DNA from 3 places in the Pseudoalteromonas 'SMAR' genome. Region 2 is predicted to be linked to each of the others. Evidence: predicted binding sites of a transcription regulator. Region 2 holds the regulator's gene; each other region holds the start of a gene.
The links. The regulator sigma-54, encoded in region 2, starts transcription at its own class of promoters, with help from an activator protein. The targets are predictions, from matches to a motif close to GTTGGCACGNNNNTNGNNT.
Positions count from the first base shown of each region.

Region 1: a site for sigma-54 is predicted at 4,887-4,905, ahead of ACNKW2_RS06325 (flagellar hook-length control protein FliK). Genes of this name have one in related genera too.
Region 3: a site for sigma-54 is predicted at 6,910-6,928, ahead of ACNKW2_RS12025 (flagellar basal body rod protein FlgF). Genes of this name have one in related genera too.

Region 1 covers NZ_JBLWMW010000010.1:23,612-31,965, forward strand. Annotated here, with positions in the region: gene fliF (flagellar basal-body MS-ring/collar protein FliF) at 1-1,150, shown strand, start outside; gene fliG (flagellar motor switch protein FliG) at 1,143-2,183, shown strand; gene fliH (flagellar assembly protein FliH) at 2,187-3,008, shown strand; gene fliI (flagellar protein export ATPase FliI) at 3,067-4,398, shown strand; gene fliJ (flagellar export protein FliJ) at 4,398-4,844, shown strand; gene ACNKW2_RS06325 (flagellar hook-length control protein FliK) at 5,028-7,409, shown strand; gene fliL (flagellar basal body-associated protein FliL) at 7,453-7,977, shown strand; gene fliM (flagellar motor switch protein FliM) at 7,988-8,354, shown strand, end outside.
Region 2 covers NZ_JBLWMW010000004.1:124,496-132,849, forward strand. Annotated here, with positions in the region: gene lptC (LPS export ABC transporter periplasmic protein LptC) at 1-390, shown strand, start outside; gene lptA (lipopolysaccharide transport periplasmic protein LptA) at 380-931, shown strand; gene lptB (LPS export ABC transporter ATP-binding protein) at 928-1,653, shown strand; gene ACNKW2_RS03340 (RNA polymerase factor sigma-54) at 1,700-3,199, shown strand; gene hpf (ribosome hibernation promoting factor) at 3,229-3,516, shown strand; gene ptsN (PTS IIA-like nitrogen regulatory protein PtsN) at 3,518-3,976, shown strand; gene rapZ (RNase adapter RapZ) at 3,969-4,835, shown strand; gene ACNKW2_RS03360 (HPr family phosphocarrier protein) at 4,835-5,104, shown strand; gene mgtE (magnesium transporter) at 5,345-6,703, shown strand; gene pmbA (metalloprotease PmbA) at 6,747-8,096, opposite strand; gene yjgA (ribosome biogenesis factor YjgA) at 8,237-8,354, shown strand, end outside.
Region 3 covers NZ_JBLWMW010000026.1:45,778-54,131, reverse strand. Annotated here, with positions in the region: gene flgL (flagellar hook-associated protein FlgL) at 1-378, opposite strand, end outside; gene flgK (flagellar hook-associated protein FlgK) at 381-2,408, opposite strand; gene flgJ (flagellar assembly peptidoglycan hydrolase FlgJ) at 2,410-3,384, opposite strand; gene ACNKW2_RS12040 (flagellar basal body P-ring protein FlgI) at 3,487-4,596, opposite strand; gene flgH (flagellar basal body L-ring protein FlgH) at 4,608-5,291, opposite strand; gene flgG (flagellar basal-body rod protein FlgG) at 5,304-6,092, opposite strand; gene ACNKW2_RS12025 (flagellar basal body rod protein FlgF) at 6,109-6,873, opposite strand; gene flgE (flagellar hook protein FlgE) at 6,998-8,308, opposite strand; gene ACNKW2_RS12015 (flagellar hook assembly protein FlgD) at 8,340-8,354, opposite strand, start outside.

The DNA of each region.
Region 1 (8,354 bases), on a different contig from region 2:
GTCAGCTACTGTGGTTGTGACCATGAAACGCGGTCGCACATTAGACGGCGAAGAAGTCGATTCCATTGTTGATATAGTTGCCTCAGCAGTGCAAGGTTTAGAGCCTGCACGTGTTACCGTAACCGATCAAAATGGCCGCCTACTTAATTCGGGCTCGCAAGACTCTTTGGCAGCACGCTCAAGAAAAGAATATGACCTTGAACGCAAGCGTGAGCAAGAATACCTGGAAAAAATTGATAGTATTCTTATTCCAACTGTGGGCTTAGGTAACTTCACTGCCCAAGTCGATTTAACCATGGACTTTAGCTCGGTAGAAGAGACGCAGAAACGTTTCAATCCAGACTTACCAGCGGTGCGCAGTGAAACTACGTATGAAGAAAACAACATCGGTGGCTTGGCTGTGGGGATCCCTGGTGCGTTAACCAATCAGCCGCCTATGGACTCAAACATCCCCGAAGTCGTAGGTCAAGGTGGTAATGGTAAGGGTGCTACGCCAAGCAGTGTGCAAAAAGAAGCGACTCGTAACTATGAGTTAGACACCACAATCAGCCATAAGCGTCAACAAACTGGCGTTATTCGCCGCATCAGTGTCAGTGTGGCCGTGGATTACGTGCAAAAAGCCAATGCCGAAGGCAACATGGAGATGGTTCCACGCTCACAAGAAGAGCTGAATAATATTCGTCGTTTATTACAAGGTGGCGTGGGCTTTGACATGCAGCGAGGTGATGCCCTAGAAGTAGTAACAGTACCATTTGTTCGTGAAGACTTAATGGCGGTGGAGGAATTACCACTGTGGGAGCAAGACTGGTTCCAAAAAGTTATCCGTCTTGGCGCCGGAACATTGGTTATCATTGTGCTAATCTTAGCGGTAGTAAGACCTATGTTGAAACGTCTAATCTACCCAGAAGATACCTTGGAAGAGTATGACGAAGATGCATTAACCAGTGGCGTAGACCTCGGTGACAGCACCCTTGATATGTTAAATAATGACTTTGATGAGTCGGCAGTTGGCTTCTCCTCAGATGGTAGATTACAATTGCCTGACCTACACGGTGACGAAGACCTACTTAAAGCAGTACGTGCTCTGGTCGCTAACGAGCCTGAACTCTCATCACAAGTTGTGAAAGCGTGGTTGACAGAAGATGACTGATCAAGAAGAAAAACAATTACCTGCGGCGTTCGACGTTGACAAGCTTGACGGCGTCGATAAAGCGGCCATCTTGCTGCTAAGTTTAACGGAAGAGGATGCCGCACAAATACTAAAGCACCTGGAGCCTAAGCAGGTGCAAAAGGTGGGGATGTCGATGGCGGCGATGGACGACTTATCGCAAGCCAAAATTGCCGCAGTACACAACCTGTTTATTGAACAAATTCAAAGCTTCAGTACCATTGGTTTCCAATCTGAAGACTTTATTAAAAAGGCGCTTACTGCGGCGCTAGGTGAAGATAAAGCGGCGAGCCTGATTGACCAAATTGTTATGGGCTCTGGCGCGAAAGGGTTGGACTCTTTAAAGTGGATGGATTCTAAGCAGGTTGCCAATATCATCCGTAATGAGCACCCGCAAATTCAAACCATTGTATTGTCTTATTTGGAGCCTGAGCAATCAGCTGAAATTCTAGCGCAATTTCCTGAGAAAGTGCGCCTAGACTTAACCATGCGGATCGCCAACTTAGAAGAAGTGCAACCAGCGGCACTGCAAGAGCTCAACGAAATCATGGAGAAACAGTTCGCAGGTCAAGCCGGTGCCCAAGCTGCGAAAATGGGCGGCTTAAAAGCCGCAGCAGATATCTTGAACTACCTCGATACCAATATTGAAGGTCAGCTAATGGATTCAATCCGTGAGCATGATGAGGAAATGTCTCAGCAAATTCAAGATCTTATGTTTGTCTTTGAGAACCTTATGGACGTTGAAGATCGCGGTATCCAGGCGATTTTACGTGAGGTGCAACAAGATGTCTTAATGAAAGCCATTAAAGGCGCTGATGAGGGCTTGAAAGATAAGATCATGAATAACATGTCAAAACGTGCAGCGGAAATGATGAAAGACGATCTTGAGGCCATGCCGCCAGTTAGGATCAGCGAAGTGGAAGCGGCACAGAAAGAGATTCTGGCAACGGCCAGACGCTTAGCCGACTCTGGTGAGATTATGCTCGGCGGCGGTGGCGGCGAGGAGTTCCTATAAACTATGGTCGATAAAAAGCTGTATAAAGGTCGTCCCGTCAGCGACAGCGCGATTGACGAACTTTTAGAAAATTGGCCAATCCCAGATGTATCTGATAAACCAGAAAAATACCGAGGTCGTTCAACGGCCTACGGTACACCTTTGGAAGAAATTTACAGTAAAAAGGAAAAACCCCAAGAGCCAGAGCCACAGGAGCCAGAGTTTCCTACCCTGACTATTGAAGAGCTCGAGCAGATCCGCCAAGACGCCTACGATGAAGGCATCAAACAAGGTCATGAGCAAGGCTACATTGAAGGATTTGATAAAGGAGTCAGTGAAGGCAAAGAGGCCGGTTACAAAGAAGGCGTCGAAATTGGTAAGGAAAAAGGGCTGGAAGAAGCTCAGCCTCTGATTGAAGAGCGTATGAAAGCATTGTCGAGTGTGCTTGATGCCTTACAGGACCCAATTAAAAAAGTCGATGATGACTGCGAACAGCAATTGGTTACTTTAGTCAATTTATTGGCGCAGCAAGTGATCTTCAAGGAGTTACAAACTTCCCCAGAACTAATTTTAAATGCCTTAAAAAAAGCCATGGACGCTTTGCCTATTCATGAGCAAAGTGTTCGCATCCACCTTCACCCCGACGACCTTACTTTAGTCCAGGAGATGTATGGCGAGGAGCACATTGCTGCACAGCACTGGCAGTTAATTCCCGAACCCACCTTAGAAAGAGGCGGATGCGAGGTAAAAACCGCGCAATCGTCAATTGATATGACAGTGAAAAACCGCATAAATGATGTGTTGGACTCTTTTTTGCAAGATAGCGGTATAGAGCAAAAGCAATAAGCTTCGTGCGACAATATTAGCGTCGAGGCTTAACCATAACGTACGGGTATGCAAAATCATGTCAACATCGGCTGCAATGAGCGAGCGACTGGGAAAGTATCAAAAGTTTATTAAACCTTATGGCGTTGCCGTCGCTGGCAGCTTGACCCGTGTAGTGGGGCTAACCCTGGAAGCCAAAGGGTTAAACGCCTCGGTGGGCAGTCAATGTAAAATAGAGACCCTAGGTGGCTTTGTCGACGCTGAAGTCATCGGCTTTAATCAAGACACCTTATACCTCATGCCCAACGATCATATTACCGGTGTGCTTCCCGGTGCGCGGGTGATCCCTAAAGTCAAAGAAGCCGGGTTACCTGTGGGTATGAGCTTATTGGGTCGAGTGGTGGATGGCTTGGGCCGACCGTTGGATGGACTGGGGGCAATCGAGGCGGAACAGCATTTGAAGTTCGCTGCATCGCCTATTAACCCGCTGGCAAGAAGACCCATTGATGCGCCCATGGACGTTGGTGTGCGTGCAATCAACTCCATCGTCACCGTGGGGCAAGGGCAGCGAATGGGCTTGTTTGCCGGAAGTGGTGTGGGTAAGTCTGTGTTACTAGGGATGATGACCCGAGGGAGTGAGGCCGATGTCATTGTGGTTGGCTTGGTCGGTGAGCGTGGCCGTGAGGTAAAAGAGTTTATTGATGAAATTCTTGGCGTTGAGGGTCGCCGCCGCTCGGTGGTAGTGGCTGCCCCTGCGGACGCTTCACCTTTGATGCGGTTAAAAGGCTGCGAAAGCGCCATTACCATTGCAGAGTATTTTCGTGATCAAGGTCTTAACGTGTTGCTACTGCTTGATTCCGTGACACGATATGCCATGGCACAACGTGAAATTGCTCTGGCAGTGGGTGAACCACCAGCGACGAAAGGCTACCCGCCATCTGTATTTGCAAAACTGCCTGCGTTAGTTGAACGCGCTGGTAATGGTGGTGAGGGGCAAGGCTCCATTACCGCTTTTTTCACGGTTCTCAGTGAGGGGGATGATATGCAAGATCCCATTGCTGATGCTGCTCGAGCTATTTTAGATGGACATATTGTGCTGTCCCGTGAACTGGCCGATAGCGGCCATTATCCTGCCATTGATATTGAAAAGTCGATCAGTCGTGTTATGCCACAAGTGGTCTCTGAAGCCCATCTACAACAAGCGAGAGTTCTCAAACAGGTTTACTCTAAGTATCAGCAAAATAAAGATATGATCACTTTGGGTGCCTACCAAAAAGGCAGCGACCAAATGTTAGACCAAGCCATTGAAATGATGCCGGCTGTGAATCACTTTTTACAGCAAGGTATGAAAGAAGTGATCAGCTACGATGATTGTCTTCAGAATCTAGCGCAATTACTAGGACAAGCATAATGGCCGCCAACAAACTGAACCTCTTACTTAAGCTGGAACAAGACAAAGAAGAGCAACTGAAAGCCAACTTTGCTCAGGCACAACAACACCTGTCCATTAATCAGCAAAAGTTGGCAGGACTCAACGACTTTAGATTGGAATACACCACGCAACTTCATGGCAAAGCCCAAACGGGGTTAAGCAGTGGTGGTTTTAATCAATATCACAATTTCATTAATAAAATAGAGCAAGCGATCGCTCAGCAGAGCACTACCGTGAACACTGCTAAGCAGGTAGTAGAGCAGCGCCGTAAGCTATGGCTAGAGCAACAGGCCAAAACCAAGGCCATTGAAAAGCTGATTGAGAAACAACAATTAGCGCATCAGGCAAAGTTAGCCAAAGCAGAACAGAAAATGCTTGATGAGTTTGCTACCAACCAGTTTGTCCGCAGACCATCAGTTTGGTAGAGGACTTACGCCTGGCTCCAGTGCTGAGTCAGCTTTAGTGAAGTTGGCTTGAATTATGCAGTATTTAACTTAGTGAATTGGTTTATCTATGGGGTCAAAATATAACATCAATAAAATCATTGGGTTGTATTTTGATGTGCTCATAAAAAGGCAGAAACTTGCCACTTGTTGAGGTAGTTCAAAATGAATGTGATGCTTGCAAACCTGCTGCAGCGCGGCAATAATGAAGCGAAAAGTGCCCCCTTATCGTCAGATGCTGAAGAGGCTCTGGGTAGCGATGACTTTAATTCGCTCATGGCAAAACTAGACAATGCTGGAGAGGTGCAGCAAGGGAAATCAGACGCAGAGCTGGGCTCAGGGACTAAACACGATGATCAGCAAGCAGTCGATGACAACAGCACTGAAGAGGCTGATGTTGCGGTTGAATCCATATCAGATAAAGATACTGCTGACTCTGAACCGGTGAGTGATGCCGCAAAACAAACCGCAGCAATGGCCACAACATCACCAGCACTTACTAACAGTGATGAAGCCATCTTGAGCGAGATTGTAACGCCAGATAAAGTGGCGGGCACTTCGGCAGGTAACGACTTATTATCGCAAATTGCTGCAGCGAAACAGCAAAGCACCTCATTAAACTCTGCACCAAAAGAAGTATCAACAGCTGTGCGCGCAGCTCTGCAACCCAGCAGTAGCCCGTCACAAGTAACCGCTGATGAAGTTGCAACCGTTGCTAGTGGGCAAAAACAGCAAAACACTGAACAATTACAAGAAGATGGTAAGCAAAAGATCATTTCTGATGAAATGGTACAAGAGGTTGAGAAAAAAGTTAAGAAGGCACTCGCAATTGCGGGTGATAATAATACCGAGTCAACAGCAGTTAAGCAGTCACCTACAGCTACTGGCGATAATAATACCGGGTCAACAGCATTTAAGCAGTTACAAGCGGTTATTGGCGATGATAATGCCGATTCAACTGTTGTTAAGTCGTCGCCTGCAGTTATTGGCGATGATAATGTCGATTCAACTGTTGTTAAGCAGTCACCTGCAGCTATTGGTGATAGTAATATAAAGTCAATAGTAGAGCAGCAGTCAAAGTCAACTCGAGAGCAATTGCAAGCAGTGCAAAAGTTGAACGATGAAGTGAAACCTAAAGTACCAGAGTTACCTCACAATGAAGCACCTAAACCGATGCCTATAGGACTACCTGAGGCTCAAAAGGGCACTGGTCAACTCCTTTCAGAGCCTGAAGCAGGTAAGGAGAGTAATGGCACTGGTGGTAATACACAAAGTACGACTCAAAGCAATCAGCAGCAAACCATCATCTACTTTAGAAATAAAGCGGACACAGGTCCTATATCTGACCAGCTCCAAGGCACTATGGAGCAGAGCAGGCTGACTGATAATGTTTCAGCTTCCTCTGATCAAGCGGTAGAGTCAAAGTTGACTAAGAAGGTCACAAGCGTGCTTAATAGTTTGAACCCTGTGCAACAAAAAGAGCTGCAAGCGGTGTTAAATGGCGATGTCGATATTTATGATGCTTCACCTAGCGTGCAAAAGGCGGTGGCTCAGTTATTAGCCAATAAAAATTTGGTTGCAGTGAAAGGGGTGAATGAGCCGTTTAAGCCGGCTCAATCTGGAGTATTACCAGCAAATCCTGAACCGCAAAATGACTCTGACATGCCGTTAGCAACGAAACCGCAAGATAAACCGCAGGAGTTGAGAAAAGTAGATAACGGCAGTGACTTTATTTCACCGGTTAAACAGTTAAAACAAGACAAAGTGATGACCAATGAGCGTGCTTATCAAGGTGAGCCTGAACAAGCCAAAGTCAGTGAAAAGCCACAAATAGAAAAACAAGTGACTGAAAAGCTGTCGGAAAAGCTTAGCGACAAAGAGTTTAATGCCACCAGTAGCCAAGAAAGTGCAGCAGTGAAAGAGAACAGTAAAGCTGAAAGAGCGCCATTTAATAATATTTTTAGCACAACACGGACAGACGCAGCGCCTAACGCTACATCGAGCACAGAACCTGCTACGCTAAATCAAACGATGAAAGAGGTACAACAGCTGCAGCAGTCACAAAACTCAAGTAGCAACTCGGCAGCACAGACAAAGCCAACGGTAGATGCTAATCTTCAACAAGCAATTAATATTGCTCGTCATGATGCAGCAAAAGAGCTCAATCAACGCGTTGGAATGATGTTGAACCTGAATAATAAACAAGCTGAAATCAGGCTCGACCCACCAGAGTTAGGGGCGTTGCAAATTCGCATAAAAAGCGATGCTGAGCAGGCTCAGGTGAACTTTGTGGTACAAAACCAACAAGCAAAAGAAATGCTTGAGCAATCTTTACCTAGACTCCGAGAGATGTTGGCTGAGCAGGGGATTGAACTTGGTGAAAGTCACATTTCACATGGTCAAAGTGAAGGTCAAGATGGTCAAGGCGATAGCCAAGGTCAATATGGTAGCGGGCAACAGGGCAGTGATGATGAGCAAGCAATGGTATCAGACGTACAACAAAGGCAGCAGAGAAATAGTGATTCGGCAATAGATTACTATGCCTAACACCTGCTATTATTGTTACTACTGAAAATTATAAGGGCTTGCTATGGCTGAAGAAAACGATTTAGAAATAGAAGAAACCGGTGGCTCGAAGAAAAAGCTAATTATCATTATTGCCGCTGTGGTGGTTATTCTTGGCGGTGTGGCAGGGTTCTTTTTATTTTCTGGCTCAGATGCGCCACCAGAGACCTTAGCTGAAGAAACTACAGCGTCGGAAGTGCAAGCTGAGCAAAGTAGCTCAGCAGAAATTGGCAGTGCCTTGTATGTTGCTATGCCAAGGCCATTTGTTTTTAATGTGCCAGGCGCCAGCCGCGATAGAATCGTGCAGATAAAAGTGCAATTGCTGGTGCGTGGAGAGGTAAACGAGGAAGTTGCCAAGAAGCACATTCCGCTTATTGAAGGCACACTATTAAGCGTATTTTCAACCACCACGGCCGATGAGCTGAGCACCAGCGCAGGTAAAGAAACATTGCGTTTGACAGCTCTTGATAAAGTACAAGCGGCGATGGAAGGCGTTGAGGGTAGCAAGGTGATTGAGCGTGTGCTGTTCACCGGGTTTGTGATGCAATAAGGTAGTATTTGTGAGCGACTTATTATCTCAAGATGAAATCGACGCGCTACTCCATGGAGTAGATGAAGTCGAAGAAGACGAAGTTGTCGAAGGTGAGGAAGGAGAAAGCTCCGGAGCCCTGCAATACGACTTCTCTTCTCAAGATAGGATTGTTCGTGGTCGCATGCCGACGCTGGAAATCGTTAACGAGCGATTTGCCCGGCATATGCGAATAAGCCTGTTTAATATGATGCGTCGCACCGCTGAAGTGTCGATTAATGGTGTGCAAATGCTGAAGTTCGGTGAGTATATTCATACCTTATTTGTGCCAACAAGCCTCAATATGGTGCGCTTCAGACCATTAAAGGGAACTGGGCTTATTACCATGGAAGCCCGCT
Region 2 (8,354 bases):
AACGGCTTGCTCAACTATCAAGTCACGGCAGATAAGATGGAACTCTATCAAGACCTTGGTTTTAGCCATTTTGAGAAACCCATTTTTACCTTGTACAACGGCGAGCAAAATTGGCGCATTAGCGCCCTTGAAGCCACATTATATGAAAACAACACCCTGATTTTAGAGGGCCAGGTACTAGCACAAAACTTAGTGCCAAACGCCATGATAAGCGATATTAACGCCGATAATGTCAGAGTCGATATTAAGCAAAAATTGATGAAGTCGGAACATCCAGTCATTATTACAGGTCCTAGTGTTAAGATCACCGGAAAAGGCCTGCATGCGGATTTACACAACCAAGTGATCGAACTCATCAATCACACTAAGACAATTTATTATGACCAGTAAAGTAATGAACAAACTCGTTTTTTTAGGCCTATTAGCTGCCGCTACCAACGCGCTCGCCGCGGAGCAAAATGAAGTCATCATCGACTCCGGAAGACAGCAAGCCCAGCTACAGAGCAACATTGGTATTTTTGAGCAAAACGTGGTGATTATCCATGGTGACAGGAAAATCCAAGCCGACCGCCTAGAGGTCCATCGTCGCGCAGAGCTTGGCACCAACAAACAATTATTGGTTGCCACCGGAAGCCCAGCTATTTTTAGCGAAAAACAAGCGGATGGTAGTTTGTTAGAGGCTAAAGCCAATGAAATTCGTTACGACGTAGCAGCTCTGACGCTGGTTATTTCCGGTGACGCCGAAATTAGCCAAGCTGGACAAAAAATTAATGCCCAAGTCATCACCTATGATATTGAACAACAACTGATCAGCGCTGAACGTTCGGGGCAACAGGATTCCAGGGTCAGAACCGTATTAGTGCCGGTTGATGAGGACGATGAAAACAAAAAAGAAAAAGAACCACAACCATCGCAAGGTAACAATCCATGAGCGTATTAACAGCAACTGGGCTTGCGAAAAGCTACAAAGGCCGACAGGTGGTCAAAAATGTTGAGTTAAGCGTTGAAGCTGGCAGCATTGTCGGTTTATTAGGGCCTAATGGCGCTGGCAAAACCACCACGTTTTATATGATCGTAGGCTTAGTGCCTAGCGACAAAGGTGAAATTAGCATAAATGATGAAGACATCACGTTATTGCCAATGCACAGCCGCGCCCGAATGGGGATAGGCTATTTACCCCAAGAGTCCTCGATTTTTCGTAAGCTTTCCGTATACCAAAACTTAATGGCCATTTTAGAGACCCGTAAGGACTTAACCAAAGCCCAACGTGAAACCGAACTCAATGAACTATTAGATGAGTTTAATATCCAGCATATTCGCGACTCACAGGGAATGGCACTGTCTGGTGGCGAACGACGTCGAGTAGAGATCGCCCGAGCTCTGGCGGCCAACCCGAAATTTATTCTCCTTGATGAACCTTTTGCTGGTGTTGATCCCATTTCGGTGTTAGATATAAAGACCATAATTGAGCACTTAAAAAATCGTGGCATTGGCGTGCTAATTACCGATCATAATGTCAGGGAAACCCTTGATGTATGTGAAAAAGCTTATATTGTTTCACATGGGGAATTAATCGCATCAGGTACGCCAGAACACGTTTTAGCCGATCAAACCGTAAGAGATGTCTACCTAGGCGAACAATTCAAGCTATAGTTAAGACGTAGTAATAATAACTGTTATAAGGGATTGTTAAAGATACATGAGGCAATCATTACAGCTGCGCATGGGGCAGCAACTTACAATGACTCCACAACTGCAACAGGCGATACGCTTGCTGCAGCTCAGTACCTTGGATTTGCAACAGGAAATCCAAGAAGCACTGGATAGCAACCCGTTGCTAGAAGTGGAAGAAGGTGAAAACGCTGATACCGAAAGCTTGGAGCAAAACAACCAAGAAAAATCCGCTGCAGACGAAGGTCAAGCATCTCAGGAAGAAGCGCCTGTCAGTGATTATGAGCTCGATTCTGATACCGCCATGAGCAAAGACACGGTTAGCGATGACTTAGCCATGGACGTCACTTGGGATGAGTATATGAGTGCAGCCCCTGTTGCCAGCTCAGCTCCTCTTCCAGATGATGATAATGTTTATCAAGGAGAAACATCTGAGTCGCTGCATGACTATTTGATGTGGCAATTAGAGCTCACTCCTTTTAGTCCCACGGATAGAGCCATTGCTATTGCCATCATTGAGGCGGTCGATGTCTCTGGATTACTCACCCTAAGCTGTGAAGACATTCTCGACAGCATTAATGACGCAGAAGCAGAGGAACCGATAGAGTTAGACGAGGTGGAAGCCGTACTCAAGCGTGTGCAGCTGTTTGACCCTGTTGGTGTTGCTGCACGGAGCTTGCAAGAGTGTTTGTGTATACAGCTTAATCAGTTTGCATCAGAGACACCTTGGCTGGCAGAAACCAAAATGATCCTCACTGAGCACATCGATCTACTGGCGAGCCGAGATTACCGTACCTTAGCGAAAAAGACGCGGTTAAAAGAGGCCGAATTGAAAGAGGTGATGACGCTGATCCACAGCCTCAATCCCAAGCCGGCCGCCAGCATTATTCGTGAAGAGCCTGAGTATGTCATCCCTGATGTCTCGGTGAAAAAAGTAAAAGGTCGCTGGGTAGTCGAACTCAATCCTGATGCCATGCCAAAAATCCGCGTCAATGATCATTATGCGGCCATGTCTAGAACCGCTCGCTCTAGTGCTGATAGCCAATTTATTCGCTCCCACTTACAAGAAGCTAAGTGGTTTATTAAAAGTCTAGAAAGCCGTAATGATACTTTATTAAAAGTAACCAATTGCATTGTCCAGCAACAACAGGCATTCTTTGAACATGGCCCTGAAGCAATGCGCCCAATGGTACTTAATGATGTCGCTGAGATGGTTGATATGCATGAGTCTACAATTTCTCGTGTCACCACCCAGAAGTATATGCATACGCCTCGTGGTATCTTTGAGTTAAAGTATTTCTTCTCTAGCCATGTCAGTACCGAAAACGGCGGTGAGTGCTCATCTACCGCGATTAGAGCGCTCATCAAAAAGCTAATAGCTGCAGAAAACACCGCTAAGCCATTAAGTGATAGCAAAATTGCAGATATTTTAGCTGAGCAAGGAATTAAGGTAGCGAGACGTACGATTGCAAAATATCGTGAATCCCTAGCCATTCCACCGTCAAATCAACGTAAAAGCTTGATTTAAGACGTAAAAAACCAAGAAGGAAAATGCTTATGCAACTAAATCTAACTGGTCGCCATGTAGAAATCACAGACTCATTACGAGACTATGTCACCAACAAGTTTGCGAAGCTAGAGAGGCATTTTGATCATATAAATAACGTTCACGTGATCCTTGATGTTGAAAAGCTGGTACAAAAAGCAGAGGCAACATTACACGTCAATGGCGGTGAGCTGTTTGCATCGACCGAGCATCAAGATATGTATGCGGCAATTGATAAGCTCATTGATAAGCTAGACCGTCAAGTTATCAAACACAAAGAGAAGCTCACTCGACACTAAAATGAAATTATGCACATTAGTGAACAAGGACTGTAGCAAAGCTGCGGTCCTTTTTAATAGCAAAAAAAGAATTCTAGAATACATCAGTGAACTGGCTCACCAGCAACTTCCTGATGTTAGCAAACACGTCATTCTCGATGCGTTAATGACACGGGAAAAGCTCGGCAGTACTGGGATAGGAAAAGGCATTGCCATACCCCATGGTCGGTTGCAAGGTATTGAGCAAATTCTGGCGATGGTGCTGGTGAGTGAGCAGCCGATCGCCTTTGAAGCAATCGACAAGCAACCCGTGGACATTTTTGTCGCTTTTATTGTCCCTGAGGGCAATAATGAAGAACACTTAAAAACTTTAGCTGCTATCGCTGAAAAACTGCAAGACAAATCGTTTTGTAAACAGCTACGGCACGCCAAGACCGATCAAGAGCTTTACGCAGTTATCCAAGGAGACGATAATGGGTGATGAAGACAAGGGGTTAGAGTTAATCATTATTAGTGGCCGTTCTGGTTCTGGTAAATCAGTGGCTTTACGCGTGCTAGAGGACTTAGGCTATTACTGTGTTGATAACATCCCGGTCAACCTGTTGCCTTCTTTGGTGCGCAGCGTATCCGATAACTACAATAAAATCGCTGTCAGCATCGACGTTAGAAACCTACCCAAAGAACAAGACGAATTTAACGACATTCTTGAGTACCTTCCTGGATTTGCTAAGCCCGCTCTATTTTATTTAGATAGTGACGATCAGACCCTTATAAAGCGCTTTTCTGAAACCCGACGTTTACACCCATTATCGCTGCATAACTTACCACTCGATTTAGCAATAAAAAAAGAGCGCGAGCTATTGGATGTCTTGATCACCCGTGCTGACTTTTTACTCGACACTACCAGCCTCAGTGTCCACCAGCTTGCTGAAGAGATCCGCGAGAAGATTTTAGGTAAAAAAGACAAACAACTGATCATCACCTTTGAGTCATTTGGTTTCAAACATGGTATCCCCAAACAAGCCGACTACGTGTTTGATGCCCGTTTTTTGCCCAATCCTCATTGGGAGCCAGAACTAAAACCGTTAACGGGATTAGATCAGCCGGTGATTGACTACCTTGCTAGCCACAGCATAGTGCAGAAGTTTACTTGGCAAATTCAAACTTTCGTGCAAACTTGGCTGCCACATCTAGAGCGAAATAACCGCAGTTATTTAACCATAGCCATTGGCTGTACTGGCGGTCAGCACCGCTCTGTTTATCTTGCGCAAACCATTGGTGAACGCTTTGCCAAAACCCACAGTAACGTCAAAATACGCCACCGTGAGCAGGAAGGCTAATGCAACAAGGGACCTTTTTAATCAAAAACAAACTCGGCTTGCATGCCAGAGCCGCGTCGGTGCTGGCGCAACTAGCGACGCAATTTGATGCCTCAGTCACGCTTTATCAAGGCGATAAGTCAGCCGCCGCTGATAGCGTACTAGCACTGTTGTTGCTTGAGAGCAGCCAAGGTAAAGAGGTCAAGGTGGTGTGCGAAGGCCCTGATGCCGATAAAGCGCTGGCTGAAATTGGCGCCTTGATTGAAAACAAATTCCACGAGGATGAGTAATACCAAGCTGTTTGGGTAACTCATCTTTACTGTCCTATCTTCACATCCTGTCGCCATAGCGGATCTGGTGGCGCTTTTGCTTTACTCTACTTGGTAGTTTTTTGTAAAGTGGGTTACACTGTATTGCCCTCCTGGCGCTGCATGTAAGGTTGGTTCTCTGCAATAAAATAACAAAATAGCTAGGGTAAAATATAAAACCAACAACCATAGTATTCAGTATTAACACGCAAAAGGATGCCTATGCCTGAAGTATTTGAGCAAGACTACACACTGGAACAACTGCAAAAGGTGACAAAAGCCTTAAACAGTGGACAGTTTGTTCAAGTTCGGCGGGTATTAGCTGAAACCGCACCGTGTGATACTGCTCTTTTACTCGAGTCTTCACCCCATAAAGTCCGTGCCATGCTCTGGCAATTGGTCGACCCAGATATTCAGGGGGATGTCCTTGAAGAACTGTCCGAGGACGTGCGTTTGGGGATCATCGCGCAGATGGAACCTGAGCTCATCGCAGCGGCTACCGAGGACATGGATGACGACGATCTCGGCGACGTATTAAGAAGCCTGCCTGATACCGTTTATCAAGACGTGATTGGCGCCATGGATAGCCAAGACCGCGATCGCGCCACCCAAGCCTTATCGTACAAAGAGCACTCTGCCGGTGCTTTAATGAGCACCGATACCGTCACCATTCGCCCCGACGTCACCTTGGAAGTGGTATTTCGTTACTTGCGCTTAAAAGGTGAGTTACCCGATGGCACCGATGAGCTCTATGTGGTCGACAAAGACAACTGCTTTTTAGGGGCGTTAACCATCAATTTATTATTAACCAGCTCACCTGAGAGCTTGGTGCGTGACTTGATGGATGAAGACAAGGAAACCATCCCTATCTCGATGGATGAATCCGAAGTGGCACAACTTTTTGAGCGTCACAACTGGATCTCAGCGCCTGTGGTGGACGATAACGCGCATTTGCTAGGCCGAGTCACCATCGATGACGTAGTTGATGTTATTCGTGAGGACGCTGAGCACAGCTTACTAAGCATGGCCGGTCTTGAGGATGAAGAAGATACCTTTGCACCGGTGATGAAAAGTAGCCAGCGCCGCTCTATTTGGCTTGGCATTAATCTTTTAACGGCGTTACTGGCGGCCTTCGTTGCCAGTTTCTTTGAAGGCACGTTAGATATTCTGCCCATTCTTGCGGTATTAAATGGCATTGTGCCCAGTATGGGTGGTGTGGCTGGTAGCCAAACGCTCACCTTGGTGATACGTGGTATCGCCCTTGGCCACATTAACCAAACCAACCAACGATTTTTACTCGGCAAAGAGCTGGCCATTGGCGCGCTCAATGGCGTGCTTTGGTCTGTGCTCATCGCTGGGGTGATTGCTATCTGGCAGTGGGACTTTAAACTCGGCGGCGTAATTGCCTTTGCAATGTTTATGAACCTGGTGGCGGCAGGTATTGCCGGCGCCAGTATACCCATCATTTTAAAGAGAATGAACATCGACCCAGCATTGGCCGGCAGTGTGGTGCTCACCACAGTCACCGATATAGTGGGTATTTTTGCTTTCTTAGGTACCGCAACCTGGCTGCTGGTTTAGGGTATTAGAACGATGCTGGCACATGCCAGCACCGTGGGCCGCGTTACTCTCCACCAACTTGCATATTATTAACCAGCACCGAGCCAGTTTGCACCGCGCCGCGCTGCTCAATATCACCGCCAATGCCCTCAATGCCCATAAACATGTCTTTTAGGTTTCCGGCAATGGTGATTTCGCTAACGGGGTATTGGATTTCGCCATTTTCCACCCAGAACCCTGCCGCGCCACGGGAGTAATCACCCGTCACCGTATTAACACCTTGTCCCATAAGCTCGGTTACCAACAACCCAGTACCCATATTAGCGAGCAAGCTAGTGAGATCATCGTGAGTTGGCTTGACCAGCCAATTGTGAATACCCCCGGCGTGCCCCGTCGCTTCCATTCCTAAGCGTCGCGCTGCATAGCTTGCCAACAGGTAAGTATTTAGCACGCCATCGGTGATAATATCGCGGTCCACCGTCTTGACTCCTTCACTATCAAAGGGGCTAGACGCTAAGCCACGCATTAAGTGAGGCTTTTCTGTAATGTTGACACAAGGGTTAAAGATTTGCTCACCAAGTGTGTCGAGTAAAAAGCTCGATTTACGATAAAGAGCTCCACCGCCAATACCGGCAACAAGGTGGCCAAACAAGCTATTGGCGATGTCGGCACGAAATACCACCGGCACTTTTGCTGTTGATACTTTACGGCTCCCAAGCTTTGCCAGTGTTGCGGTGGCAGCTTCCAAGCCAACATCGTGGGCCGATTTCAACTCACTATGAACTCGAGAAATGGTGTAAGCAGAGTCACGTTGCATTTGCTCGCCTTCCTTACCAATCACCATAGTGCTTAAGGTATGGCGAGTGCGCGGATAGCCGGCAATGAGTCCGTGGCTATTACCATATACTCGGATCCCTTGGTGACTGGCAAGGCTGGCGCCATCGGAATTAACAATTCTGGGGTCGGCTTCCAGTGCTGCTTTTTCTGCTTCAATACACTGAGCGACTCCCTCTTCGGGCGTTAATTGCCATGGGTGAAATAAGTCCAGCTGCGGTGGCGACATTTCCAGTAGCACTTTATCGGCAATACCATTACAAGGGTCATCCGAGGTAAAACGCGCAATATCAACGGCTTTTTCTACCACTGTGCGCAAGGTCTCAGGGCTTAGATCTGCGGTAGACGCCGAGCCCTTATGATTACCGACATATACACTGATCCCCAAGCCGCCATCTTGGTTAAACTCTATGGTTTCAACCTCCCCCATACGGGTGCTAACAGAGAGCCCTGAGGTGCTCGACATGGCAGCTTCAGCAGAGGTTGCACCAAGCTTTTTAGCATGCTTAAGCACCTCTTCTACGGCATTTTTTACTTCATCAATTTGGCTATATATTGGGTCTTGTGAGGAGTGCGTCATAGATACCTTATCCGCTCGTACTTATTGGCAAGTGTGATATAAATAGTATTGGCTAATAATCGTAACACAGCCATTCGCTATTGTAGTGATCAATTGTGGTATACTTTGCATAATTCACCAACGATAAACAGATCAAAGCAATGGCAAAAGACGAGCAAAATACCGAAGAAGAAATCATCTATGTTTCTAAGACCGAGCTAAAACGTGATGCCCAAGAGCTGCACGAGTTAGGCTGTGAAATTGCCGCGTTAGGCAAGA
Region 3 (8,354 bases), on a different contig from region 2:
GTTCATCAAATCCAAAATGGTACTTTGTATGGCTTCGAGCTCGTCCGCGATGGCTTCTCGATCTATATCAGAAAGGCCACCGTTACCCGCTTGAATAGACTTAGTGTAGGCACTGTCTATCGCTGACTTAATGTTTTCCAACAACGACTCTTGGGTATCTAGTCGCGATGACAACATGGCGAAGTTTTTACCATATTGCTCATTAGCTTGAATTTTATCATCGTAAAGCATGGCTCGCGCTGTTGCCGATGCATCATCCGAGGCACTTAACACCCGCTTTTGCGAATTAAGCTGCTCTGACGCCTTATTGACATCTTGCTGGTTACGCAAAATGGAATTTAAGTTGTTGTTAAATATTTGATTTTGAGATAAACGCATAATTACCTCGCTGCACTTAATAAGGTGTCAAACACGGTTCTTGCCGCAGATATCACCTGCGCAGAAGCTGAATAGGACTGCTGAAAACGCAATAAATTTGCCGCCTCTTCATCCAGGTTGACACCAGAAATAGACTCAAACCACGCCTCAGATTGATTAGCCAGCGCTTCAAACGCTTCACCATTGGTTTTCGCTTGGTTGGTCACCACACCCACGCCAGTAACAACATCGGTGTAAGCTTGGTTAAAGGTTTTGTGGTTGTCGGCATTGGCCCCTGCAACCACATTTTCACGTACTAAATCTGATGATTGCAGCTCAGACAGTGCCGAGCCATTGCGGTTGTCATCAAAGCCACCAGTATTAAAGGCAATGGTGAAGCTATCACCGGCATTAGGCGTGCCTTCAATATCAAAGGTAAAGCCTAAATTATCAAATGGCGCCGGTGCACCACCGCCAACACCAGACATAATATCTTTACCATCACTTGGGGCAGTAAAGGTATGAGTGGTTCCCGAATCACTGGTTAGCGTGTATTCGTCGGCATTGCCCGTTTTCGTTAGGGTATAAGGACCATCATCGAGCGTAGGTGGTGTAGCACCTGTGAATGCACTAGTCGTAGGATCTGTATCACTGACTACGCCTGCACTAATACTTGCTTCGCTGGTATTATCTACCGACTTTTCGGTGCGTATTGGGGATGCCAGCGCAATTGCCTCAGGCCTTTGTGTCGCCAGCTGCAAACTCGTTGCCGCCTCCTGGTTGAGCTTAACCACAAATTTATCCCCTGCGGCTGCAACGCCAGAAACGTCCATCGAAAGTCCAAATGACTCACCACTGGTAATCGTCGTGGAATCAATCACACCACCTGCCACGTTTGCAGTGGAGGGAGTACCAATTACGTTGCCCTTAGCATCGATGGCAGCAATTTCTACGGTGGTGGCACTAGTAAAAGTAATTTCAAAATCGGTGGCTGGCAATTCATTGCCGCGTCCAGCTTCTACTGTAGCATTCACTGAAGCGCTACCGGTGTTATCGTTATAAGCATAAGCTCCTACGGTAGGAATGGTGAACAAGTCACTGCCTAAGTTGCCGTCTAAGTCCATGCCTAACTTATTTTGTTGGTTAAACGCATCGGCTAATGCAATACCTATTTGACCAAGTTGGTTTTGGGCTGGGATTAACACCTCATCGCGAAACGCCAACAAGCCACCAATTTTGCCTTTTAGTGAGCCACTTTCCATCTCTATTGGCACTACTTGCTGATCTTTTATATCCAATACCAGCGATTTGTGGTTGGGATCGGGATCGCCTTTGGTGGCAAATAAGTTAAACGAGCCATCTTGCATTACTAAAGATTCACCACTGCCCATAAAAACCAGCTTTTGGCCATTCTTACCATCAATGGTTTCGATATCTACCAGCTTAGATAAATCTTTAATGGCTTCATCGCGCTCATTGAGCACACTGTGGTCGACGTTGTTCATATCGCCACCTGATTGCCCAGCCACTTGTTTGTTTAAGTCACTGATCTTTTGTATAAGGTTGTTCGCTTCGGTAGAGAAGATATCTAGCTGCTCATTCACAATGCTATTTTGATCCACCACAATGCCCGACAATCTATCCATCTGATCCACTAAGTTCTGGGCATCTGTCATAAATAAAGAACGGTTAGTCGTGGACGACGGCACATTGGCAGCGCTTTGTAAGTTATTGAATAACGAGTTGATGCTTTTGCTTAAACTATTGGATTCTTCAGCAAATAAGGTATCAACACGGCTTGCTTCGGTGACAAACTGTTCGTAATAAGACTGATTAGAAACATCACGGTTAAGCTGCTTTTGGGCAAATTCATTTAATAGCCGCACCGTTTCACCACGACCAACCATATTATCTATGGTGGTACCATGCTCGGTGCGCTCACGAATATACCCCTTGGTATTGAGATTAGAAATATTCTTACTGGTGGTATGTAACAGCTCAGAGCTTGCCCTGATCCCGCTGGCCCCAATATTTAATAGATCAAATGACATCTCATCTGACTCCCTTAGTAAACGCACCCGATACCAGTCCAGAGACATCGATGCGTTGTAAAACTGACTTTATTTTATCGGCATAGTTTGGATCGGTGGCGTAGCCTGCCGCTTGTAGCTCGTCCAGATAAGCGTGGCTATCGTCCGCTTTTTGCAGCGCCTGCTCGTATCTCGGGTTACCTTTTAAGAAACTGACGTAATCATCAAAGCTATCCGCTATTGAGTCATAAGCCCTGAAATCAGCTTGTTTGCGTACTGGCAAACCTTGCTCAAATTCCAGTGTCGACTTTTTGGCACTGTCGCCTTGCCAGCGACTGTCTGCTTTAATGTTAAAAAGGTTGTGGCTACTGCCACCCTCTTTTTTATTAATAATGTGCCGTCCCCAGCCTGTCTCCAGTGCTGCTTGTGCCACCATTACTGCTGGGTTTAATCCTAACTTCTTAGCCGCTGACTTGGCGTAGTCCCATACTTTTTCAACAAACTCATCTGGAGAAGAAAAGCTCGCTGCTTGTTCATTAGCAGTTTGACTAGCCACCACCATGCTATCTTCAGCACTCGGCTTAACAGTGGTGTTGGTCTTGGTTTCTGAGCGTGCTGGCAAAGCGGTATCTCCTCGCAGCACCGACGCTGGCTTAAAGCCCTCAGTACTGGGCGAGAGTTGCTGCACAATAAGATCCGCCAAGCCCAAGCTGCCTTTATCTGACAAATGCATTGCCAATTGTTGGTCATGCATCTCTTCGAAGAACTTCACGCCGCTGGAATTAAAGGGGCTATCTTTATCTTCTAGTGCTTCATTGGCTTTACGCATGCTCTTTAGCAGCATTTGCGTAAAAATTGACTCAAACTGTTTGGCCGCTTTTTCTAATGCCTGATCGGACGCATTTTTATCGCCAGCACCTTGAAGCGCCTCCTTACGGATGGAGTCAAGATTGCCTAAGTCAAAAAAGCTCTGATTTTTCAGCTGGTCGGTATTCATACTGTTAAGCACTGTTGTAAACACATACTTAGATAATGCAAAAAACAGACCAAAAAAAAGCCCCACATTTGTGGGGCTAACTTATTGATTATAAAACAACCTTTATATGACGACTAATTGACCATTAATCGCGCCGGCCTCTTTTAAGGCTTCCAAAATCGCCATTAAATCGCCAGGGGCTGCGCCCACTTGATTTATAGCGCGGACTAAATCGTCTAGGCTAACACCAGGGTCAAACACAAAGGCCCGTGAGTCATCTTGATCAACATCGATGATGCTTTGCTGTGTCACCACGGTCTCCCCTTCTGCCAAAGCATTGGGTTGCGCCACATTTTGTTGCTCAGCGATGGTTACTGTGAGGCCGCCATGAGTGATAGCTGCAGGCTGTAATTTCACATTTTTGCCAATCACAATGGTGCCGGTACGCGAGTTGACGATAATTTTGGCAGCGGTGTCTGCTGGTTTAAACTCTAAATTTTCTAGGGTGGATAAATACGCCACTCGCTGTGATGGGTCTCGTGGGGCAATTACCCTTACCGAAGCCGCATCCATTGGTTTCGCACTGTTTGGTCCGACTAAATCATTAATGGTGTCTGCTAAACGCTTTGCTGTGGTGAAATCCGGGTTGTTGAGATTAAAAGTGATATAATCTCCTTGAGTAAACGGACTTTGTACCGCGCGCTCAACCGTAGCGCCATTGGCAACGCGGCCAACGGTTGGGGTGTTGATCACCACTCGGCTACCATCAGCCCCTTCAGCACCTAGGCCGCCGACAATTAAGCTGCCCTGAGCAATGGCATAGACATTACCATCCACGCCTTTTAAAAACGTCTGTAACAAGGTACCGCCACGCAAACTTCCGGCACTGCCTATAGAAGACACAGTAACATCAATGGTTTGGCCCGGTTTTACAAAAGGAGGTAAATCCGCATGCACAGCCACGGCTGCCACATTTTTAATTTTTGGCTTTAAATTAGCCGGCATCGAAATACCAAAGCTATTTAACATTGCCTTGAAGCTTTGCTCGGTAAAGCGGGTCTGCTCGCCGGTGCCCGGTAAGCCTACAACTAAGCCATAACCTACCAACTGGTTTGAACGCACGCCTTCAACCATACTAACATCTTTAACTCGCTCTGCTTTACTGCCAAAGGAAATCACAGTCAGAGCGAACAGCGCTGAACTTAACAGTAGTTTTGCTATCGACTTATTCATTTGTTACACCCTTAAAATGGCATTATCGCGCTCATAAAGAAGCTCGTTAACCAACCAGCACTTTGCACTTCTTGCTGATCGCCTTTGCCTGAATATTGAATTCGAGCATTGGCAACACGGTTAGACTCTACGGTATTATCCGCTTTGACATCCTGAGGCCGTACCAGCCCCTCTAAACGGATAAACTCTTCGCCAGTATTCAAGGTCAGCCACTTCTCACCGCGGATCACTAGGTTGCCATTAGGTAAAACACGCGTCACATTGACGGAAATATTACCAAATAGGCTATTAGACTGGTTAGCTTGTGAGTCTCCTTCAAAGGAAGAGGCCGAGCCCGATGAAAACTGGATGGCATCGTTACCAATATTAATGGCATTTCCCCCTAAGCCTATCAAAGGATCCACTGACACCTCACTGTCTTTTTCCAGCGTGGAGTTTGCCGCCTTAGTCGCTTGCGTGGTTTCTCTTAACACCACCGTAATAATATCTCCTACTCGCAACGCTTTTTTATCGGCGTATAGATCATTGGAAAACTGGGTATTAAACAGTGAGCCCGTGGCGACCATTTGCGACTGTGTTTCTTCTGGGTAGATAGGTGCATAATAAGGATCATCACGCACCACATGTTTATTCTGTGTTGTGCTACAGCCACTGAGTGCTGCAACCGTTGCGATGGCTAAATATAATGCACGCATACTACCCCCTAATTAAAGTTGCTGATTAATGTAACTAAGCATCTGATCCACTGATGAGATGACTTTCGAGTTCATTTCATAAACCCGTTGCGTTTCAATCAAGTTAACCAGCTCTTCGGTGACATTTACGTTAGACGTTTCTAATGCCCCTTGCACAATTTTGCCAAGCCCTTCAACGCTCGGATTCCCTTGTACTGGCGCACCACTTACTGCGGTTTCGGTGTACAAGTTCTGGCCGATTGGCTCTAAGCCCGATGGGTTGATAAAGTCGCTGATCACCAACTGACCAATGACCACGTTTTCGGCTTGCCCGGCGACTCTTACTGACACCTCACCATCTTGCGATATAGTAATGGACTGAGCATCATCCGGTACGTTCATTTCTGGTTGCAGTGGGAAGCCCGCACCAGATGTCACGACTCGCCCTTCCTCATCAGTAGTGAACTGACCATTACGGGAGTACGCCGTGGTACCGTCAGGCATTTGAATTTCAAAAAAACCCGGGCCTTGGATCATCCAATCCAGCGAATTTTCAGTACTGAGCATATTGCCTTGAGAAAAGTTTTTCTGGTTAGCAACCACTTTAGCACCAGCACCTAGCATCAAGCCTGAAGGCAGTTCAGTATCTTGAGAGCTGCGCCCGCCTGGCTGGTTGATGTTTTGATATAAAAGATCTTCGAAAATAGCACGGCTTTTCTTGTAGCCCACCGTACTGGCGTTTGCCAAGTTATTCGAAATCACCGAAATATCGGTTTGTTGGGCATCTAAGCCGGTTTTACTTATCCACAGTGCAGGATTCATAACTCTTACCTCACGCTTATACTATGCGTAGGAGCGAAGTGTGTCGCTCGTCTATTTCTTCAGCTGTTTTCATCAGCTTAATTTGCATTTCAAATTGTCTTTGATGGTTGATCATATCCACCATCTCGTGAACTGGGTTAACATTGGACATTTCTAAGAAGCCACTCTGGACTTTGGCAGTGGGTGATATTTCACAAAAACCACAAATGCCGTCTTCAAGTTTGTCTTCTTTTGGTCTAAACAGGCCATCGTTGCCTTTCGCCAGTTTGCTATTATCGGCTGAAATAATCTTGAGCCTATCCACCACTTCCAAAAAGTTGGCAGGGGCGCCTTGAGGCCTAACTTGAATTGAGCCATCGTCACTAAACACCACTTTATCTACTGGAATAGGAAGAACGATAGGACCGCCTTCGCCAATTAGTTGACGGCCATGACTGGTGACCAAGGCGCCATCATTACGGATGTTGAGCGTGCCTACCTTGGTGTAAGCTTCTTCACCACTGGCGTCCACCACACTGAGCCAAGACTTATCATCCACAGCAATATCCAGCTCACGGCCGGTTTCAACGATAGCGCCACCGGTCATATTGGTGCCAGGGCGTTCTTGCATAGCAAACACCCGAGTCGGTAACCCTTCACCAAACGCTTGCATTGAGCGGGCTTGCGCAAAATCGGCTTTGAAGCCAGTCGTATTGGCATTAGCAAGGTTATTCGCTTTTAATGCCACACCGCGTAAGCTTTGCTTCGCGCCTGACATGGCGATATATACCATTTTATCCATAACGATGACCCTTAAAATTCTAACTTGTATTGGTTACTGCAAGCTTAGTGCCAAGTTATGAGTGATGTTTTTGACGGCAATAAAAAAGGCTGCGACGTGCGCAGCCTTTGGAGGGCATAATAGTTTATCGAATCTGCAGAATGTTCTGCTGGAGCGTTGAGTTAACCTCTAAGGCACGGGAGTTGGCCTGGAAGTTACGCTGTGCGCTAATAAGGTCGACCAGCTCGTTAGTTAAGTTGGTATTCGATTGCTCAAGCGCTGAAGAGTTTATCGAGCCTAACGTCCCTGAGTTTGGCTCACCAGCTAGAGGCTCACCAGAAGTTAAGCTCTTTTTCCATGCGGTATTACCAACCGGTTGCAGCCCTTGTGAGTTGGAAAAGCGCACCATGGCAACCTGGCCTAGGAAGGTAGAGTCACCATTACTGTAAGAAGCCACAATCTTACCATCGGCGCCAATATCAACCCCAGATAGTCGCCCTACCGTAGCACCATCCTGCTCTAACGCTTTAACTTCAAAGCGGCTGGCATACTGGGTTGGCAATTTGTTGGTAGTGTTCGCCTCATCGCGCCAATTGATAACTGGGTCATTTGGAAATGAAGCTCCGTTGCTCAGCAAGGTGGTTAAGTTACCACCTGTTATTGAAGTTTGTGGCGAGAAAGTAGAACCTGTAACCGGAGCCTGTGGTAAGCCACTGGCACTAAATATAAAGTTAGTAATTGGACCAGCACCTGGTGCACCATTATTATCAAACTCTTGATTATCTAATGTCGCATGAACATCCCACTGGTTATCTGCAGTTTTTCGAAAAAAGAACTGCATTACATGTGGCTCACCTAGAGAATCATATATCGTAGTTGAGGTTGAGGCGTTATAGGTAGTCCTATCAGTAGCATCAAACGCTGCTGCAGGCGGTGTGGCTCGTGCATCTAGGTTAAACGATGAAAACACCTCACTAGTTGCTCGTGGAGATCCAGAAGCATCTGGAATTTGCAAAGCAGATGAAGTACTTAAACTCACCGAAGTAGTCTCACCCGTGGCAGGGTCAACAGGGAAACCTTGCAAAAAGTTACCTTGGGCATCTACAACAAAATTGTCTTTATTGAGCTTAAATGCGCCAGCTCGAGTGTATGAATAGTCCTGGGACCCAATCGAGTTAGCCATGGCGAAGTATCCCTCACCCGTAATAGCTAAGTCCAGCGAGTTGTTTGTAAACTTTAAAGAGCCTTGATGAAATTGCTGTGCAACCATGGCCGTTTGGGCACCATCACCACTTTTTGTTTTGCCTGAGCTAAATACTGAAGATGCGTATACATCCGCGAATTCGGCACGAGACTCTTTAAAACCAGTAGTATTTACGTTAGCGATGTTGTTTGCGGTTACATCAAGGTCTTTTTGTGCCGCAGACAAACCTGTTAGTGCAATATTAAAACTCATACTCTCACCTCTTCTAGGCTAATCTGTTAATTTATGCTATTTCTGC